2 regions of the Azoarcus sp. KH32C genome follow, and region 2 is predicted to be linked to the other one. Evidence: predicted binding sites of a transcription regulator. Region 2 holds the regulator's gene; the other holds the start of a gene.
The links. The regulator FNR, encoded in region 2, switches genes on or off when oxygen is low (the NO sensors DNR and NnrR bind a similar motif). The targets are predictions, from matches to a motif close to TTGANCTAGNTCAA.
Positions count from the first base shown of each region.

Region 1: AZKH_RS01920 (DUF2249 domain-containing protein) is a predicted target of FNR. The motif match lies at 1,254-1,267, and genes of this name have one in related genera.

Region 1 covers NC_020516.1:444,612-448,020, reverse strand. The annotation lists gene AZKH_RS01925 (ABC transporter substrate-binding protein) at 1-1,083, opposite strand, end outside; gene AZKH_RS01920 (DUF2249 domain-containing protein) at 1,350-1,694, shown strand; gene AZKH_RS01915 (radical SAM protein) at 1,698-3,119, opposite strand; gene AZKH_RS01910 (DegT/DnrJ/EryC1/StrS aminotransferase family protein) at 3,116-3,409, opposite strand, start outside.
Region 2 covers NC_020516.1:3,589,414-3,592,822, reverse strand. The annotation lists gene AZKH_RS15875 (NnrS family protein) at 1-801, shown strand, start outside; gene AZKH_RS15870 (SirB2 family protein) at 805-1,200, shown strand; gene fnr (fumarate/nitrate reduction transcriptional regulator Fnr) at 1,261-1,998, opposite strand; gene hemN (oxygen-independent coproporphyrinogen III oxidase) at 2,132-3,409, shown strand, end outside.

The sequences.
Region 1 (3,409 bases), 1.9 Mb from region 2:
CGGCGTGAACGGCCGACGGTAATGGCGGATCAGCCCGGCGTACTCGGGAATCTGCTCGAGCGCCGCACGCACCGCGGCGCGATCGGTGCTCCCGGCCTGGCGCACGGCCAGCGCCAGCAAGTGCGTCAGGTCGTAGGCCTGGGCCACGCCGACCGGCGAATCGATCTCGCGCGCACTCGCGACACCCCAGCGCGCACGCAGCTGCTCCACGATGCGCCGCACGCGTTCGCCCTTCGCGTCGATGAAGCTGTAGGTCTGCACGACCGAGAAATCGACCTTCTTCAACGCGTCGCCGGTACGCTCGAAGAACTCTCCGCCGGTGACGCCCCAATGCGACAGCACGGGCAGGCGATCGGCCGGCAGGTGGCCGGAAATCTCCTCGACCACCGCAACGCCCTCGAGCTCGTTGCCGACGAGGATGACGACATCCGCACGATCCTTCAGCAATGCCTCGTACTGCTCGTGCAAGTACGGATGGCCCATGTTGTACGATTGCCGCGACACCAGCGCTAGACGCTTGGACCCGGCGAGCTGCCCCTCGATCGCGGCGAGATTGCTGCGCCCCCAGCCGTTGTTCGGGATCAACAGGCCGAGCCGGCGATAGCCTCGCGCCTCGGCACGCCCAATCAGCGCAGCCATCGCCCAGCTGTCTCTCAAGGACAGACGGAATACGAAATTCGGCTGATGGCGATTGTCGGTGATGTCGTCCGCAGCGGCCCACGGTACGAGATAGGGCATACCCAGTTCGTGGATCAGCGGGATCAGCTGCTGCGCAACGGGGCTGTGCTTGCCGGACATCACCGCGACGACGTCCGGGTGCGCGGCCAATTCCGTGAGGTTGTCGCGGGCACGCGCCGGCATCGAGTTGTTGTTGCGGATCGCGATCTCCAGCGAACGCCCCGGGAGCACGCCGCCCGCGGCATTGATCTCCGCCGCGGCGATCTCGGCGCCGCGCTGGATCGCCTGCGCCGACGTCGCCGCCGGCACGCCGAATTCCGCATCGATCGCAAGAATCACGGGGCGCTTGTCATCGGCCGCGGGAATCCATCTCGACGCGGCGAGCAGGACGGCGCCCCCGATCATCCGGCATCCGAATTGTCTTCGCCCGCATGAAACCATTCCCGCCCCATTCAGCGCTATCCCGCGCGCGTGCAAACGGTAACACAATGTAATGCTATCCGCACAACGTCATAGGGCGGAAGGCGCCTGACCGGACGACGTCGCACAACAGCGGTCCCGTCAATTTCCGAAAATTGTCCTGGCTCAAGGAATTGGATAGCCGGCGCCCCTAGGATCCCACTGTCGCGACCCCGACCCCAATCATCCGAGAGACCCGACAGGAAACACCCATGAGCTGCGAATTGCCCGTCTTCGACAACACCGTCCATCCCTTCGACGCCCGCGGCGTCGCCAAGCGCTTCCGCCACGCCGCGATCTTCGGCGCACTCGAGTCGCTCGAAGATGGCGAAACGATGCGTTTCGTCAACGATCACGACCCGCTGCCGCTGCTCGGTCAGATCCGCCAGCGCTACGGCGCGCAGATCGGCATCAACTACGTCTCGCGCAGCGTCGAGGGCGTCGTCATCGACTTCACGGTCCAGCTCCATGCGACCGAAGCATCGGCGCCGCCCGCACCGACCGGTGGCGGATGCGGTGGCGGCGGAGGCGGCTGCGGCTGCTCGGGCGGCGCGTAAGCCCTACGTCCGCAGCAAATAGCCGACCGTCGCCGGCAGACGTGCGAGCGTCGCCGGCGACAGGTAATGCCGCCAATACCGCGCGACGTGCCGGACGACGAAGCCCGGCCGAAGATAGAACTCGCGGTAGAAGCGGCGCTGCAGCGCGGCCAGTTCGCGGTCGGGAATCTCGCTGCAGTTGGTAGTCGAATCCAGGTAGTGGTATTCGTCCCCGCGCGCACGGGCGCTTTCCGGCAGCTCGCCCCATAGCGGAACGTCGGGGTAAGCCTGGTAGCGCTGCACCTGCACGTAGTCCGGCCGGATGCGGCGCGCGAGCGCCAGGCTCGCCTGGGCATCCGCGACCGTCTCGCCCGGCATCCCGATCATGAGCAGCGCCACCGATCCGATGCCGGCCACTTCGAGCCGGGCGAAACCCTCCTCGGTCGCCCGCAGCCATCCGTCGCCGTCGCCGGTCTTGCCCAGCCGCTCGACCAGCCGCGCCGACCCGCTATCCACGCCGACCTTGAGCAGCATCGCGCCCGCCGCGGCCGCCGCCGCAACGCGCTCGTCGTCGAGCTCGTCGGGCCGCGCGTTCGCCATCCATGGCATTCGCACGCCGCGGCGCACGAGTTCGTCCGCGAGTTGCAGGAAGCGGACGCGGTGCACCAGCAGCGAATCATCCTCGAAGGAAATCGCCTGCACGCCTTCGTCCTGCATCGCCAGCACTTCGTCGACGACCGCGCCGACGGTCCGCGCCCGCAGGTCCCGTCCGACGCTCTTGCGCACGATCGCCGTGCAATGGCGGCATGGACGGGGACAACCCCACGCCGTTAGCACGTAGCCCCAGCGCGATACCGCCCCGCGGCGCTGCACCGGGAAGGGGAAGGCGTAATCGCGCATTTCGTCCGCTTCGACACGCGGCGGGGGTAGCGCGTCCGGTTCCTGCACGAGCATGACGTTGCCGAGCGCGACGCGTTGTCGCCAGCCGCTACGCAGGTGCGCCAGCTCCTCGCCGGCGAGCAAGCGGAGGAGCAGGCGCGGCGCCTCCTCTTCGGCCTCCCCCGGAATCGCCAGATCGTAGGCCTCATCCCAGCCCGCAAAGCCGGCACGCGCGAAATGCTGCACCTGCTGCCCGATCGCGATCGTGACGACGCCGGCCGCCCGCAGCCGGCTCGCCACCCTTACGGCCTCGCCGATGCACCAGGTCACACCGCGGATCACCGCATAGCGCGGCCGCAGCGCCAGCACGCGGCACACGAAGTCGTCGACCGAAAACCGCTCCAGCCAGCCGTCGAGCAGCGGTACCGGCGCGTGCAGCGCGGCCTCCAGCCCGGCCTGGATGTATTTGAGGTCGAGCGCAGGATGCAGATGTCGCGGATGCCCCGTGTGCCGCCCGGCCTCGCGGTCGACACGCAACAACACGACCGGGCTCGCGGACGCGCTCATTTCACTTCCTGCGCGAGGCGGCCCAGCGTCGCGACGACGCGCCGGAAACGCCGCTCGGACAGCCCCGGATACAAAGGCAACAACACGGCCTGCCGGAACGCGCGCGCCGCTCCCGGACAATCGTCGAAACCGAGCATCGCCGCCGTGTCGTCCATCACTTCGCTGCCGACGCCGAGATCGAGCCCGTCACGCAAGGCCGCCTGCCGCAACGCGCCGATGTCGCCATCGAAGCGCGCGACGAAGTTGTAGAAGGCGGCCTTGCCGTGATCGCCGCGTTGCTGCCGCTCGAA
Region 2 (3,409 bases):
GCCCATCACGGCGATCTGGAGGCTTTGCACGCGCGGGCGATCTGCTACGCAGTGACGGCGGGCGCGCTAGCGCCGCTGGCGTGGATGGGCGTCGCCATCGGGGCGGGTCCCATTGCGGCACGCGTGGCCATCAATGCAGCCGTCTGGTGGTGTCTGCTGCCGGTATTCTTCAGCGTGTGCCATCGCATGATTCCGTTCTTCTCGACAGGGCCGATCCCCGGATATCAGGTCGTGCGGCCGGTGTGGGCGCTCTGGCTCGTCGTCGGAGCGAGCGTCGTTCATGGTGGACTGTCGATGGCCGGGGCGTCTGCGTTCAGTTGGATCGTCGACTTGCCCGCGGCCGTCGCGTCGTTGTGGTTGTCCCGTCAATGGCGACTCCTGTCGGCGCTGAAGGTGCCTCTGCTCGCGATGCTCCACATCGGTTTCCTGTGGCTCGGCATTGCCTGGTCGTTGTTCGCCATCCAGTCGACGGCCGCGTTGGGCGGAGTGCAGATCCTGGGGCTGGCACCGCTTCATGCGTTGGGGGTCGGTTTCTTCGGTTCCGTATTGATGGGGATGGTGTCGCGCGTGACCTTGGGCCATTCCGGCCGGAAGCTGACCGCAGACCGGCTCACCTGGGGCCTCTTTCTGACGCTCGAGTTGGTGGCGGTAACGCGGGTGTTCGCTGAATTGGTGCCCGCAGGATGGGCGCCGTGGGCGATGCTGGTCTCCGTTCTCGGGTGGGTCGGCGTGTTCGGCTCATGGGCGGTCCGCTATGTGCCGATCTACCTGCGTCCGCGCGCCGACGGCCGTCCGGGGTGAGCGATGTATCTTGCCGTCAAGCACTTGCACATGTTCTGCGCCGCCCTGAGCGGCTGCGGCTTCCTGCTGCAGGGTGTGTGGATGATGCGTCGCAGCCCGTTGGCCAATCACAGGGTGACGCGTACTTTGCCGCACGTGATCGACACGGTGTTCCTCGGCAGCGCGATCGCGCTGGCGACGATGAGCGGGCAGTATCCCTTCCTTTCTCCCTGGGTGACCGCCAAGGTCTTTGGCCTGGTCGTCTACGTCCTGCTCGGGGCTGTCGCGTTGCGGCGCGGCGCGACGATGCGTATCCGTGTCGCAGCATTCGCTGCGGCCGTCGTGACCTTTCTGTGGATCGTGTCGGTTGCCGTTACCAAGAATCCGGTGGGCTATCTGGCGTTCGTCGCTGGTTCGTGATCCCGCTTTCGGGCGATTCCGGATGGCGAGCGACGGCAGGACGCACCTGCCCGAAAACGCTCAACTCCGGTGAGGATGCTGGATCAGCTTCTTCAGGCCGGCGCTGTCGAGGATGCGGATGTGCTTCTGCTGAACGGCAATCAGCCCTTCTTCCTGGAAGCGCGAGAACGCACGGGAAACGGTTTCCAGCTTGAGTCCGAGATAGGAGCCGATTTCCTCCCGGGTCATCCGCAGGTGGAATTCGGCCGCCGAAAAGCCCCGCGCCGTGAAGCGCTGCGACATGTTCAGCAGGAAGGCCGCAAGCCGTTCTTCGGCGCGCATCGATCCGAGCAGCGTCATGACGCCGTGATCGCGCACGATCTCCCGGCTCATTACCTTGTGGAACTGCAACTGCAGGCCTTCGACGACCCGCGAGAGTTCTTCCAGCTTGCTGTAGGCGATCACGCAGACTTCGCTGTCTTCCAGCGCCACGGCGTTGCACGAGTGCTGCTCGGTGCTGATACCATCCAATCCGATGATCTCGCCTGTCATCTGGAAGCCGGTGACCTGCTCGCGCCCGTCCTCGAGAAGCACGTCGGTCTTGAACGAACCCGTCCGGATCGCGTAGATCGCCTCGAACGGATCCCCTGCGCGATACAGGTGCTGCTGCCGCTTAATCTTGCGGCGCGCACCGACCAGTTCGTCGAGACGGTCGATTTCGTTTTCCGACATCCCGAACGGCAGGCACAACTCGACGAGGTTGCATTGCGAGCATGCCACCTTGAGACCGGCAACCGTAATCGGCACCGTCGCCTTCATTTGCACGATAATCTGGTTTCCTCTACAGAGATGCGGTGGATGCGGATAAGCTGTGAAATGCTAAGTTGATCCACGTCAACCACAAAAGTGCTGCTTTTTGAGATCGTACGAAATGCACTCTACCGACACAACCATGACCAGTCAGAAAGATCTAGTCTTCGATCAGCAGTTGATTCGTCGCTTCGACATCAACGGGCCGCGTTACACCTCCTATCCGACGGCCGACCGCTTCGTGGAAGCGTTCGACGCACGTGCCTTGCGCGACTGGCTGGCTCAGCGCGGGGTCGGAGGGGTCAGTAAGCCGCTTTCATTATACTTCCACATCCCCTTCTGTAACACGATCTGCTACTACTGCGCGTGCAACAAGATCATCACCAAGGATCACGCACGCTCGGCGAAGTACCTCAAGTACCTCGAGAAGGAAATGGATCTCGTGGCGGCTTCGCTCGGCGGCAGCCGGCAGGTCACCCAGCTGCACCTGGGCGGTGGTACCCCGACCTTCCTGTCGCACGACGAAATGCGCGAGCTGATGGAGTCGGTGCGCAAGCGTTTCACGCTGGTGCCGAACGGCGAGTACTCGATCGAGGTCGATCCGCGAAAGGTCGATTTCGAAACCGTGAAGCTGCTCGCTGACCTCGGCTTCAACCGCATGAGCGTCGGGGTGCAGGATTTCAACGAGGATGTGCAGGCTGCGGTCAACCGCATCCAGAGCTTCGATGAAACCAAGCTCGTTATCGATTCGGCGCGTGCCACCGGCTTCAAGTCCATCAGCATGGACCTGATCTACGGTCTGCCGCGCCAGAACATGATCAGCTTCAATCGCACGCTGGAACAGGTGCTGGAGCTGTCGCCGGACCGTATTTCGCTGTACAGCTATGCGCACCTGCCGGGCTTGTTCAAGCCGCAGCGCCGCATCGCGGTCGAGGACATGCCGACGTCCGACACCAAGCTTCAGATCCTCCAGTTGGCGATTCGCCGGCTGACCGAGGCGGGTTACGTCTATATCGGCATGGACCACTTCGCGAAGCCCGACGACGAGCTCACCGTCGCGCAACGCCAGGGGCGGTTGCACCGCAATTTCCAGGGCTATTCGACGCAGGCCGAGTGCGATCTGCTTGCCTTCGGCGTGTCGGCGATCGGCAAGATCGGGCCGGTGTACTCGCAGAACGTGAAGACGCTCGACGAGTACTACGACATACTCGATCGCGACGAACTGCCGGTGCTGCGCGGCATCGAGCTGACGGCGGACGACCTGCTGCGCCGCTCGATCATCCAGGCGCTGATGTGCCATTTCGAGCTGTCGATCGAGTCCTTCGAAATCGCCCACCTGATCAAGTTCGACGAGTATTTCGCCGAGGAGCTTCAGGATCTGCGTGCGATGGAAGAGGCCGGACTGCTCAAGGTCAGCGAC